2 regions of the Streptomyces sp. NTD91 genome follow, and region 1 is predicted to be linked to the other one. Evidence: predicted binding sites of a transcription regulator. Region 1 holds the regulator's gene; the other holds the start of a gene.
What was found. Region 1 encodes HspR, which represses chaperone genes until heat shock. Its sites were predicted from a motif close to TTGAGNNNNNNNNNCTCAA; they were not measured.
Positions count from the first base shown of each region.

Region 2: a site for HspR is predicted at 4,374-4,392, ahead of lon (endopeptidase La). Genes of this name have one in related genera too.

Region 1 is NZ_JCAJZW010000039.1:55,329-62,244, forward strand. Features, by position in the region: gene AC5WRT_RS30325 (helix-turn-helix transcriptional regulator) at 1-446, shown strand, start outside; gene AC5WRT_RS30330 (helix-turn-helix transcriptional regulator) at 409-1,455, opposite strand; gene AC5WRT_RS30335 (sugar ABC transporter substrate-binding protein) at 1,759-2,865, opposite strand; gene AC5WRT_RS30340 (PA14 domain-containing protein) at 3,161-4,231, shown strand; gene AC5WRT_RS30345 (heat shock protein transcriptional repressor HspR) at 4,282-4,734, opposite strand; gene dnaJ (molecular chaperone DnaJ) at 4,742-5,908, opposite strand; gene grpE (nucleotide exchange factor GrpE) at 5,951-6,625, opposite strand; gene dnaK (molecular chaperone DnaK) at 6,625-6,916, opposite strand, start outside.
Region 2 is NZ_JCAJZW010000005.1:118,180-125,095, forward strand. Features, by position in the region: gene AC5WRT_RS08055 (multifunctional oxoglutarate decarboxylase/oxoglutarate dehydrogenase thiamine pyrophosphate-binding subunit/dihydrolipoyllysine-residue succinyltransferase subunit) at 1-250, opposite strand, end outside; gene AC5WRT_RS08060 (HAMP domain-containing sensor histidine kinase) at 554-1,681, opposite strand; gene AC5WRT_RS08065 (response regulator transcription factor) at 1,678-2,418, opposite strand; gene AC5WRT_RS08070 (spermine/spermidine synthase domain-containing protein) at 2,534-3,211, opposite strand; gene AC5WRT_RS08075 (rhomboid-like protein) at 3,410-4,231, shown strand; gene lon (endopeptidase La) at 4,415-6,835, shown strand.

The DNA of each region.
Region 1 (6,916 bases):
AGGCGTACGGCCCGTTGGAGCACTTACGGCGCGGCGACACCGAGGCGCGCAGCCTCGACGAGGTGCCGGACCGGCTCATCGTCATCGACCGCAAGGTCGCCTTCCTCCCGGCCGACGACGACGGCACGCTGGCCCTCGAGGTCCGCCACCCGGCCCTGATCAAGTACTTCGTGACGACCTTCGACCGGCTGTGGCGGCTGGCCACGCCGATGTTCCCGAAGGCGGTGCGACCGCCGTCGGTGAACGGTGTCACGCCCCGTCAGCGGGCCATCGCGGCCCTCCTGGTCGAGGGGCACACCGACGCCGTCATCGCGGACCGCCTGGGCATGAACGTCCGTACCGCCCGGCTGCACATCGCCAAGCTCGCCGCCACCCTCGGCAGCGACAGCCGCGCCCAGCTCGGCTATCTCATCGCACGCTCGGGGATCCTTGATCAGGAGCCGTGAGCGCACGGACCGGCAGCCCGGCACCGCGGTGGCCGTCCAGGCCGACCTGGGCGATCCGGACGCCGAGTTGGGTACGGCTGGCCGCGCCGAGGGTCTCCGACAGGCGGGCGATGTGCGCGCGGCAGGTGCGCACGCTGATGCCGAGCCGTTCGGCGATCACCGCGTCCTGGTGGCCCTCGGCCAGCAGCGCGGCGATGGACTGCTCGCGGTGCGAGATGCCCTCGATGCCGGTGTCGGGGAGCGGCGCGGTGAGCGGGATGGCGAGGCGCCAGAGGCGTTCGAAGACCGTCACCAGGTACTGCACCAGGGCCGGGTGGCGCAGCTCCAGGGCCATCGTGCGGTCGGCGTTGGCGGGGATGAAGGCCACCGTGCGGTCGAACAGGATGAGCCGGTCGATGACCTCGTCCAGCGTCCTTGCCTCGACCGTGTCTCCCATCAGCTCCAGGTAGTTGAGGAGGCCCTGGCCGTGCCGGGCCACGTGCGTGTACAGGTCGCGCATGCGCACGCCCCGGCCGCGCAGGGCCAGTGCCCGGTGCAGGCCCTCGGTCAGCTCGGCCTCCCGGCGGATCCCGCCGGGCTGCACGGTGAGCACCTCGGTCGTGCACGCCTCGGTCGCCTCGTCCATCGCGGCCTGGATACGGGAGAGCCCGTCCAGCACCCGGATCGCGCTGCCCTCGGCCGGTGCGGCGAGCGCGCCGAGCTGACGGCCGAGCCCGGCGTACCACTCGAAGGCGGCCACCGCCGAGCCCACCTTTTGCTGGCTCGCGCTGACCTCGTCGTAGACCCCGCGCAGCAGCCTGGTCATGACCTCCTGCGGGGAGGTCGGCACCAGCCAGTCCATGTCGTCGGGATCCGGGTGCAGCAGGGCCAGTTCCAGCAGGCAGGGCACCGCCTCGGCATCGGTGCGCGGCACCCGGCCCCGGCGCACGGCCCGGGAATAGACACGGTCACCGGCCGCGCACAGTCGGTCGGCGCCGTGTGGATGCTCCTCCGCCCCACGCCCGGCCATCGCCCATTTCACCCCCGGTGTGCTGCCACTTCCGCAGCGCAACTATGCGCGGCGCCGACCGGGTCCGCAACACGGCTCGCCTCAACAGGGCCACGGCTAAAGCGCGTCATGTCCGGACATCGACCAGGCTCCGCCCCTCGCATTGCAACAAGCTGATGGTGGTGGGGCGGACGGTGCCACGGCATCGTTGATCCCGCGGAGACGCTCCGCAGGGGGAGCCGCGGGGCCGGCGCACCGCGTCCACGGGGGTGACGCGATGCGCCGTGCCCCGCCGGGGAAGCTGCCGCGGAAGGAGCTGAGCCGCTACTTCAGGCCGATCGCCGCGCAGGCCGCCTTGTATTTGGGAGTGCAGATGTCGGCCACCGTGTAGATGCCGTCCGCGACGACCGTGTCCTTGATGTTGCCCTTGGTCAGGGCGATCGGCTGGATCAGCTTGGACGGGATGTCCTTGGTGGTGGGGCTGGAGGCCTTGTCCTGGGTGAGCGCGTCGAACTGGATGTCCTTGCCCTGGACCTTGGCGACGGCTATCTGGGCGGCGGCCTGGGCCTCGTCCGGGTAGGCCTTGTAGACGCTCATGTACTGCTCGCCGGACACGATCCGCTGCACCGCGTCGAGTTCCGCGTCCTGGCCGGTGACCGGGGGGAGGCTGGTGACGCCGGCCGCCTTCAGGGCCTTGATGACGCCGCCCGCCATGCCGTCGTTGGCGGCGTAGACGCCGGCGATGTTGTTCTTGCCGATCGCGCCGATGGCCCTGGCCATCTCGGACTCGGCGAGTTCCGGCTTCCAGTCCGTGGTGTCGTACGACTCCGCGATCGTCACCTTGCCGTTCAGCTCGGAGAGCGCGCCCTCCTTGAACTGCTTGGCGTTGGGGTCGGTGGGCGAGCCGTTCACCATGACGATCTTGGTGGAGCTGTCGGCGTTCGAGCCGAGGGCCTCCAGCAGGGTGCGGCCCTGCACCTCGCCGACGAGCTCGTTGTCGAAGGAGATGTAGGCGTCGATCGGGCCCTCGGCGAGCCGGTCGTAGGCGATGACCGGAATGCCCGCGTCCTTGGCCTTCTTCACCTCGGGCGCGATGCCGTGCGAGTCGACGGCGTCGAGCATGATGATGTCGACCTTCTCGTCGATCATCCGCTGCATCTGCGAGGCCTGCCGGGAGGCGTCCGCGTCGGCGTTGGCGTACTCGACCTTGCCCCGCTTCGAGGTGAGCCGGGAGACCTCGCTCTTGATGATGGGGTAGTCGAACTTGTCGTAGCGGGTGTTGGCCTTCTCCGGCAGCAGCAGCCCCACGGTGACGTCGTTGCCCTTGCTCGGGCTCGCGCTCGCGCTGTCCCCCGTCGCGTCCAGCACGCCGCAGCCGGCGAGCGAGAGGGTCATCGTGGATGCAGCCACGGACAGGGCGATTCGACGCATTCGAGGGCTCACTTCAGGTGCGTTCCGGACGTAGGGCGGCTATACGACCCAGGTGTCTGAAAAGACAACGCGGATGCCGCACCCGGCGTCAAGCGGAACTACTTAACGAGTCCGCAACACCACGCTCAGCTGACTCTGTGAAGGACGCGCGGAATCACCTCCAAACACTCTTTACGGACCCTCCATTCAAAGGGCGTTCATGGAACGGCAAAGAGCGTTACAACCAACCCGGAACCCCACGAGTCGTGATCACCGGCGGCTGCGCGCCGCCGATCCGACTCGAGCAGAGGACCGAATGAACCCAGCCAGACGCGCGACCGCCACGGCCGTGGTGCTCGCCACCGCCGGCGCCCTGCTGAACGCGGCCGCCCTGACCGCGTCCGCGGCAACGACGTGCGCCTCGCCGACGTACAAGCGGATGTTCTACGCGAACACCACGTTCTCCGGCACCCCGAAGAAGACGGACTGTGACAGCGTCGTCGACCAGAACTGGACCGGCGCGCCCGCCTCCGGGCTGCCGAAGGACAACTTCGGCGTCCGCTGGCGCGTCACCCGCGACTTCGGGTCCGGTGGCCCCTTCACGTTCGCCGCCTCCGGGACCGACGGCATCCGGGTCTGTCTGGACGGCGGCCGCAAGGCCGACCTGTGGTCCAACGCCTCGGGCACACGCGCCAAGAGTGTGGGCGTCACCGTCCCCAAGGGCCGACACACCGTGCGCGTGGACTACGTGAACTGGACCGGCGCCGCGAGCGTGAAGTTCGCCTACACCCGGCGCACGTCCGCCACCGTCGACTCGGTGCGGCCGCTCGCCCCGGCCGGGGTCTCCTGGGACTACTACACCGGGGACCCGTCCGGTATCCACGCCGTGCTCAACTGGACGGCGAACAAGGAGATGGATCTGGCCGGTTACCGCGTCCACCGCCGGGTGGCGGGCACGAGCGCCTTCACCCTGGTCGGTACGACCACGGTGCACCGCCTCAGCGAACGGCCGCCGCAGGCCGGGCAGTCGTACTACTACGAGATCCGCGCCTACGACAAGGCCGGCAACGAGTCCTCCGGCAGCGCCGACCAGGGCCCGGTCCCCTCACGGGACCTGACCCCGCCCACCGCCCCGAAGCTCGCCGCGACCGGCACGCAGGGCGCCAACGAGCTGTCCTGGACGGCCCCCGGGGACGCGGCCGGCTACCGGGTGTACCGCAGGGCTGCCGGGGCGACCGGCTTCACCGCGCTCGCCGACACCACGGCCACCGGCTACACGGACGCCCAGGCCGCCTACCGCACGGCCTACGACTACAAAGTGGCCGCGCTCGACGCGCACGGCAACGCCGCCGAGTCGGCCGTCGTGACCAGCACGCGGACCATCTGACACGCCGAAGGGGCCCGCGGTCGTCCGCGGGCCCCTTCACGGTGTTCCACTCAGTCCTGTTGCTGCTGACGCTTGGGCCGCCACACCACCAGGGCGCTGGTCTGCTGGACCTCCTGGTACGGCACCAGGTCGCGGCGGTAGGAGGCGTGGACGGCTGCCTCGCGCTGCCGCATCGCGGCCGCCGCGCCGTCCAGGGCCGCCTCCAGCTCCGCGACGCGGGACTGCAGGGCGGCGACCTGGTTCTCCAGTTCGATGATGCGCTTGATGCCGGCCAGGTTGATGCCCTCGTCCTGCGACAACTGCTGCACCTGGCGGAGCAGTTCGATGTCGCGGGCCGAGTAGCGGCGGCCCCGGCCGGCGGTACGGTCCGGCGAGACCAGGCCCAGGCGGTCGTACTGGCGCAGCGTCTGCGGGTGGAGTCCGGAGAGCTGGGCCGCCACCGAGATGACGTAGACCGGGGTCTCCTCGGTCAGTTCATACGGGTTACGTCGACGGCCGTCCATCTCTCTCTCAGTCTCCCTTCGCGGCCTCGAACAGCTCGGCCCGCGGATCCTCGCCCGCGGTCGCCTCGCGATACGCCTCGAGCGCGTCACGAGCCTTCCCAGACAGGTCCTTGGGCACACGCACCTCCACGGTGACCAGCAGGTCGCCGCGGCTGCCGTCCTTGCGGACGGCGCCCTTGCCCCGGGCGCGCATCGTACGGCCGTTGGGCGTGCCGGGCGGCAGTTTCAGGGTGACGGGCGGTCCGCCGAGCGTGGGCACCCGGATCTCGCCGCCGAGGGCCGCCTCGGGATACGTCACCGGCACGGTGACGGTGAGGTTGTCGCCCTTGCGGCCGAACACCGGGTGCGCACCGACGTGCACGACCACGTACAGGTCGCCCGCCGGTCCGCCCCGCTCGCCGGGCGCGCCCTTGCCGCGCAGCCGGATGCGCTGCCCGTCGGTCACCCCGGCCGGGATGCGGACCTGCATCGTCCTGGACGACTTCGCCCGGCCGCTGCCCTTGCACTCCAAGCAGGGGTGCTCGGCGATCAGGCCGCGGCCCTTGCAGTCGGGGCAGGGATCGGTGAGCGAGAAGCCGCCGCCCGAGCCCCGGGCGACCTGCCCGGTGCCGACGCAGGTCGGGCACACGCGCGGCGTGCCGTTCTTGTCGCCGGTGCCCGAGCAGGCCTTGCAGGGTGCCTGGGAGGACATCCGCAGCGGCACCGTGGCGCCCTCGATGGCCTCCGTGAAGCTCAGCGTGACCTCGGACTCGATGTCCTGGCCGCGCCGGGGCTGGGTCCGCGTGCCCGTGGCGCCGCCACGGTTGAACAGGCCCCCGAAGACGTCACCGAGTCCGCCGCCGAAGCCGCCCTGGGTGCTCGCGCCGCCTCCGAAGAGGTCGCCCAGGTCGAAGTTGAACGAGCCGCCGGCGCCCGGCCCGGGGCGGAAGCCGCCGTTGCCGAACAGGGCGCGGGCCTCGTCGTACTCCTTGCGCTTCTTGGGGTCGCCGAGCACGTCGTTCGCCTCGGAGATCTCCTTGAAGCGCTCCTCGGCCTTGGCGTTTCCCTTGTTGGCGTCCGGGTGGTACTCGCGGGCGAGTTTCCGGTACGCCTTCTTGATCTCGGCCTCGGTGGCGTCCTTGGGGACGCCGAGGACCTTGTAGTAGTCCTTCTCGATGAAGTCCTTCGTGCTCATCCTCGACGTACCCCCTTCCCGTGCTTCCCGTAGGTCCTCACGTCAGCCCTCGTCCGGGCCACCGTTCTCCTTGTCGTCGGCGCCGCCGGCGTTCTTCGCCTCGGAGGTCTTGTCCTCGGCGCCCTCGGCCTTGACGGTCTGCGCGCCCGGCTGCGGCTCGGCGACGGCCACCCGCGCGGGGCGGATGGTGCGCTCGCCGATGCGATACCCGGGCTGCAGGATCGCCACGCAGGTCGTCTCGGTGACGTCCGGCGCATAGCTGTGCATCAGGGCCTCGTGGATCGTCGGGTCGAAGGGCTCGCCCTCCTTGCCGAACTGCTGCAGGCCCATCTTGGCCGCGACGGTCTCCAGCGACTCGGCCACCGACTTGAAGCCGCCGACCAGTTCGCCGTGTTCCCGGGCGCGGCCGATGTCGTCGAGCACGGGCAGGAGTTCGGTCAGGAGGTTCGCGACGGCGATCTCCTTGACCGCGATCCGGTCCCGCTCGACGCGGCGGCGGTAGTTCTGGTATTCGGCCTGGAGGCGCTGGAGGTCCACCGTGCGCTCGTTCAGCGCCGTGCGCACCTGGTCCAGCTGGGCCAGCAGACCGGCGTTCTCGTTTCCGTCCCCGGCCGGGGCCGCCCCCTCGTCGGGAGCGGCCTTCGGCTCGGCGTCGTCGGGGGTCGCGCCGGAGGGGACGTCGGGCTTCTCCTCGAAGCCCGGGGTCTCCTCCGTCATTACGCGGCACCGTCCTTGCGCTCGTCGTCCACGATCTCGGCGTCCACGACGTCGTCGTCGGCCTTGGTCTCACCGGCCGAGGCACCGCCGGCGGCCTGCGCGGCCTGGGCGTCGGCGTACATGGCCTGGCCCAGCTTCTGCGAGACGGCGGCGACCTTCTCGGTTGCGGTGCGGATCTCGGCGGTGTCCTCGCCCTTGAGGGCTTCCTTCAGCTCGCCGACCGCGGCCTCGACCTCGGTCTTGATCTCGCCGGGGACCTTGTCCTCGTTGTCCTTGAGGAACTTCTCGGTC
Region 2 (6,916 bases), on a different contig from region 1:
CGGCCTGGGCCCGCGGGGTCTCTGCGGCCCCCGTGGCCGCAGTACCCGCCGGAGCCGGCGTGGCAGGGGCCCCCGGCTTGTAATCGGCGAAGAAGTCCCACCAGGCGCGGTCTACCGAATTCGGGTCCTGGAGGTACTGCTGATAGATCTCGTCGACGAGCCACTCGTTCGGACCGAACGCGGCTGCGGGGTTCTTCCCGGCTTGGTCGTCGGTGGAGACACTCGGGTTACTGGGGGACTGTGGCGACACGGCGGCAACCGCCCTCTTCCGCTTCACAAGGTGATGGACAGCGGGAATAAAGGCTACGCCTCCCCAAGGGTGAAGGTCAGGTCGGGCAAGGTCATCGTCGCGTAAGTCACACGAGAAATCTTGTTTCAGGGCTTGATATGGCGGGAAACAAGCGTGGTTCCGCAGATGAGAGGGTGCATTCGCCCCGGCCCGGCGCTTGCCTGTTCGACCGGTCGCGCGGGCCCGCCGCTGATCACACGTGTCCAGCTGCGCCACTGCGGCGCGGACGGTCGTGGATCTTGTGCTTCCGGTTCGAACCTTACGTCAACCTGAGGCGGAGGGAAGTCCCGGAAGGGTGACGATGATCCGGCAGCCGCGCTCGGATTCGGCCACGCCGATCCGGCCACCGTGCAGGTCCACCGCCCAGCGGGCGATCGCCAGACCGAGCCCCGTACCGCCGTCGCTGCCCGGGCCGTGCGGCCGGGTCACGGCGCCCCGGTTGAACCGCTCGAACACCCGGTGCCACTCCGACCGGGGGATGCCCGGGCCCTCGTCCAGGACCTCCAGCTCCAGCGACTCCGGCCGCGGCCCGCGCCGCGCCTTCACCGTGACCCGGCCGTGCGGCGGGCTGTGCTTGACCGCGTTGTCGATCAGGTTGGCCACGACCTGGTGGATGCGCTCGGGATCCGCGTGCGCGGTCAGCTCCGGCGGTGAGACGTCGAGGTGCAGATGGACGTCGGTGCGGGTGTGGCTGCCGGAGCCGGAGGCGATGCCCGCGCGCGCCGAGGCCACCATGTTGGCCTCCTTCAGCACGCCGGAGAGGTACGGCCACACCTCGAAGCGGCGCATCTTCAGCGGTACGACGCCGTTGTCGAGCCGGGACAGGTCCAGCAGGGTCTCCACCAGCCGGCCGAGCCGCTCGGTCTGCTTCAGGGCCGTCCGCATGGTCTCGGGGTCGGCCTCGGTGACGCCGTCGACGATGTTCTCCAGCACCGCGCGCAGCCCGGCGATGGGGGTGCGCAGCTCATGGGAGACATTTGCCACGAGTTCCTTGCGCTGGCGGTCCTGGGCCTCCAGCTCGTCCGCCATGGCGTTGATCGTGCGGGCCAGGTCGCCCAGCTCGTCGCGGCGGCCCTCGCTCACCCGGCGGGTGTAGTCGCCCTCCGAGATGGACCGCGCCACCGTGTTCATCTCGTCCAGCGGCATGGTCAGCGAGTGCGCCACGAACTGCGTGATCAGCAGCGTGGCGATCATCGAGAAGACCGTGATGAAGCGCAGCTCGGTCTTGGTGTGCACCGCGACGATCGACAGCCCGGTGGTGATCAGCACCGCGATGACGACCAGCGCGCCCAGCTTGGTCTTGATCGAGAACGGGCGTACGCCGCCCCAGGGATTGTCCTCGGTGAGGGTCCCGGGGCTCCTCCGTGCGGCCTGGCGCCCGTCACCGCTCATGGGGTGGGCGTCTCCAGCGCGTAGCCGACGCCGTGCACGGTGCGGATCCGCTCGGCGCCGATCTTCCGGCGCAGCGCCTTGATGTGACTGTCGACCGTGCGGGTGCCGGAGGCGTCCGCCCAGTCCCACACCTCGGCCAGCAGCTGCTCCCGGGAGAGCACCGCGCGCGGTGTGTTCGCCAGGCACACCAGCAGGTCGAACTCGGTGGGCGTCAGATGGACGTCCTCGGACTTCACCCGCACCCTGCGCTGCGCGTGGTCGATCTCCAGCTCGCCGAGCCGCAGGATGCCGGAGCGCGGGGTGGCGGCGGCGAGGGCCGCCCGCTCCACGCGGCGCAGCAGCACGTGCACGCGTGCCGCCAGCTCCCGCATCGAGAACGGCTTGGTCATGTAGTCGTCGGCGCCGACCCCGAGACCGACCAGCATGTCCGTCTCGTCGTCCCGCGCGGTCAGCATCAGCACCGGCACCGGGCGCTGCGCCTGCACCCGCCGGCAGACCTCGAGGCCGTCGAAGCCCGGCAGCATGATGTCGAGGATCAGCAGATCGGGCTGCCAGGCCTCGGCCGTGTCGACCGCGGCCGGGCCGTCGGACGCCGTCTGTACGAGAAATCCCTCAGCACGGAGCCGGGCCGCGATGGCGTCGACGATCGTGGGGTCGTCCTCGACGACCAGCACCCGGCGCTGTGCGCCCGGGGTGGTCGTCGCCGCGCCGCTCTGGGAGGTGTGTGTCTGCTCCATCGCCCGCCCCTGCTTGTTGCTTTCCGGAACCAGTGGGGTGATCCCATGTCTGCGATTGACGCTTGAATGATCCGTGCGTCACGGCAGCACATTACGGGGATCCACCGCGCTGTCGCTATCCAGGTCGGACAGCGATGTGGACGGCGTCCGGAACGCCCCGGGCAACGGACACCTCTTCGGTACGCACCTGATGGAACCCGGCATTCCGCAAGGTTCCTTCAAATTCCGGAGAGGGCTCGGCGGACCATACGGCGAGTACTCCACCCGGGTTCAGCGCTCTTGTGCAGGAGGTGAGACCGGCCGGTGAATAGAGGGTGTGGTTGTCGTCGGTGACGGTCCAGCCGGGGCCGTTGTCGATGTCCAGGCAGAGCGCGTCGAACGTGTCGGATGTCTCATTGACGAACGCCACCAGATCGTCCTGCACGATCTCGGTGCGCGGATCGCGCAGCGCGCCGGCGGACACCTCGGTCAGCGGCCCGTCGCGGTGCCAGTCGATGACGGCGGGCTCCCGCTCGACGACGGTGATCCGCCCCCACCGCGGATCCGCCGCGGCGTGCGCGAGCGAGAAACCCACACCCAGCCCTCCGATCAGCACGTTCGGCTCCGGGCGGTCGTCCAGCGCCTCGTATGCGGCGTCGACCAGCCGCCGCTCGGAGCGGCCGTCGGAGGTGTCCATGAGGAAGCAGCCGTTGGCGATGATCTGCAGCAGCGCTCCGTGCCGGCGCAGCACCACCTCGCCGTACGGGCCGTCGCGCCGGTCGAGGACCACGGGGGAGTCGTACACGGCAGTCATGCCTCCATCCTGCTCGAACACACCGTGGCCGACACGGGAATTACGGGTGCCGCACTGATGTGCGGCCGAAGGGGGGTGAGGCGCGGACGCCGCCGAAACGTAGGAGGTTGCTGTGAATCGGCTCTCGCGTGGCGTCGGTCATAGACAGTGGCCCGCGGACCGCGAAGTGTTGGGCCGGACGGAAGGAGTGCCACGAACGTGGAACGGACCGCGACGGGCCCTGCGACGGCCGCGTCCCCGCCCCTGACGGACGTGCCCGTCCCGGACGGCACCACCGCCCTCCCGCTCCCCGCGCTCGCGCGTCTCCTGGACGGCATGCCGCGCCAGCGGGACGCCCCGGCTCCCGTTCCCCGGTCCGCCGCCCCGTCCGAGGCGTCCCCGGCCGTACCGCTCCGGCTCCCTTTCCCGCGGGTGTGGCGCCTGCTGCCCACCCCCGTCGGCACCCCGTTCACCTTCGCCTACACGGCCCTCCTGGCGGTCACCTCCGTGGTGGCCGCCCTCGCCGACCCGGCCCTGGTGCACGCCTTCTACCAGGACTCCAGCACGGACGTGGCCCACCTGCTGCGGTCGCCCGCCGTGGTGCTGCTGGCGAGCGCGCTGTGGATCGCCGGCGGGGTCCTGTCGCCGTACGCGCTCGCGTTCGTGCTGGTCCTCACCGCGCTGGAGCGGCGGATAGGCGGCGCGAGAGCCGCCTGCGTCTTCCTCGCCGGGCACGTCCTGGCCACCCTCGCCACGGAGATCCCCGTGGGCCTGGCCGTCCTGGTCGGCCATCTGCCGGCCACCTCGCTGCACCGCCTCGACTACGGCATCAGCTTCGGCGTCGCCGCCAGCATCGGCGCTCTGTGCGGCCTGCTGCCCCCCTGGCTCGGCTGGCCCCTCCTCGCCCTGACGGCCGGCGAGCTCGTGACCGACCTGATCGCCTTCGAGGACCCGATGACGAACTGGGGTCACCTGATCGCGCTGACGACAGGGGTGGCGAGCCGGCCCTTCGTGCGCCGGTGGGCGCAGGCGCCCCGATAGAGGCGCCGGGCCGTCCCGGCGGGCGGCTCACCGGCGTGGCTGCGTACGCGGCCCCCGCAACGCTCCTTTCCATGCATTCCGTTGGACGCGTCTGATCGCTCACAGCGAACAGGCGGAGGGAACACCCGTCCATCTCCGGCAGTTGAGTCGGTACAGCTCAACTTGACTGCCGAAGGGGAGATCATGGCTGCTGAGTCACCGGCGTTCACGCTCGTCCTGCCCGTGCTGCCGCTCGACGACGAGGTCGTGCTGCCCGGCATGGTGGTTCCGCTGGACCTGAGCGATGCCGAGGTGCGGGCCGCGGTGGAGGCCGCGCAGGCCGCCGCCCGGTCGGAACCGGGCAAGCCCAAGGTGCTGCTGGTGCCCCGGATCGACGGCACGTACGCGAAGACCGGTGTGCTGGGCACGGTCGAACAGGTCGGCCGGCTGGCCGACGGCGACCCGGGGGCTCTGATCCGCGGCCGGAGCCGGGTGCGGATCGGCGCCGGCACCACCGGCCCCGGCGCGGCCCTGTGGGTGGAGGGCGCGCGCATCGAGGAGACCCTGCCGGAGCCGCTGCCCGGTCAGGTCGCCGAACTCGTCAAGGAGTACAAGGCGCTTGCCACCGAGTGGCTGAAGAAGCGCGGCGCCTGGCAGGTCGTGGACCGCGTCCAGGCCATCGACGACGTCTCCGCGCTCGCCGACAACTCCGGCTACTCGCCGTTCCTGACCACCGAGCAGAAGGTCGAACTGCTGGAGACCGCCGACCCGGTGGCCCGGCTGAAGCTCGCCACGCAGGCGCTCCGCGACCACCTCGCCGAGCAGGAGGTGGCCGAGACCATCGCCAAGGACGTCCAGGAGGGCGTCGACAGGCAGCAGCGCGAGTTCCTGCTGCGCCGCCAGCTGGAGGCCGTCCGCAAGGAACTGCGCGAGCTGAACGGCGAGAAGGACGGCGAGGAGTCCGACGACTACCGCGCCCGCGTCGAGGCCGCGGACCTGCCGGAGAAGGTCCGCGAGGCCGCGCTCAAGGAGGTCGACAAGCTGGAGCGGTCCAGCGACCAGGCCCCGGAGGGCTCCTGGATCCGCACCTGGCTGGACACCGTCCTGGAGATGCCCTGGAACGAACGGACCGAGGACGCGTACGACATCCAGGGCGCCAAGGAGATCCTGGACGCCGAGCACGCCGGTCTGGACGACGTGAAGGCGCGCATCACCGAGTACCTGGCCGTTCGCAAGCGGCGCAGCGAACGCGGCCTGGGCGTCATCGGCGGCCGGCGCGGCGGTGCCGTGCTGGCACTCGTGGGCCCGCCCGGCGTCGGCAAGACCTCGCTCGGCGAGTCCGTCGCCCACGCCATGGGCCGGAAGTTCGTCCGCGTCGCCCTCGGCGGCGTCCGTGACGAGGCCGAGATCCGCGGCCACCGCCGTACGTACGTCGGCGCGCTGCCCGGCCGGATCGTGCGGGCCGTCAAGGAGGCCGGGTCGATGAACCCGGTGGTCCTGCTCGACGAGATCGACAAGGTGGGCTCCGACTTCCGCGGCGACCCGGCCGCGGCCCTGCTCGAAGTCCTCGACCCGGCGCAGAACCACACCTTCCGGGACCACTACCTGGAAGTCGAACTCGACCTGTCCGACGTGGTCTTCCTGGCCACCGCCAACGTCCTGGAAGCCATCCCGGAGGCGCTCGCCGACCGGATGGAGATCGTCCGCCTGGACGGCTACACCGAGGACGAGAAGGTCGTCATCGCCCGTGACCACCTGCTCCCGCGCCAGCTGGAGCGGGCCGGGATCGGCGCGGACGAGGTCACGATCGACGAGGGCGCGTTGCGCAGGCTCGCGGGCGAGTACACCCGCGAGGCGGGCGTCCGGACCCTGGAGCGCTCCATCGCACGCCTGCTGCGCAAGATCGCGGCGCAGCACGAACTCGGCGAGCGGGAGCTGCCGTTCACGGTGACGCAGGACGAGCTGCGCGGCCTGATCGGGCGCCCGCACCACGTGCCCGAGTCCGCACAGGACCCGGCCGAGCGCCGTACGGCCGTCCCGGGTGTGGCGACCGGCCTCGCGGTCACCGGCGCGGGCGGCGACGTGCTCTTCGTCGAGGCGTCGCTGGCCGACCCGGAGACGGGCGCGGCGGGTCTGACCCTGACCGGTCAGCTCGGTGACGTGATGAAGGAGTCGGCGCAGATCGCGCTGAGCTTCCTGCGCAGTCACGGCGCCGCACTGGAACTGCCGGTCGGTGACTTGAAGGACCGGGGCGTGCACATCCACTTCCCGGCGGGCGCGGTTCCCAAGGACGGCCCGAGCGCGGGCATCACGATGACGACGGCCCTCGCCTCGCTCCTGTCCGGCCGTCTGGTCCGCACGGACGTGGCCATGACCGGAGAGGTCTCGCTGACCGGCCGGGTGCTGCCCATCGGCGGTGTGAAGCAGAAGCTGCTCGCCGCCCAACGCGCCGGGGTGACGACCGTGATCATCCCCAAGCGCAACGAGCCCGACCTGGACGACGTCCCTGCGGAGGTGCTGGACAAGCTCGACGTCCACACCGTGACCGACGTCCGCCAGGTCCTGGAACTGGCGCTCGCGCCCGCGACGAGCGGCGCGGCGCCGGAGGTTCCCGTGGCGGCGTGACGGACGCCGCGGGAGAGGCGAGGCCCGGGTCCCGTGAGGGAGGCCCGGGCCTCCGCCGTGCCCGCATCGGACCCTCGCCAC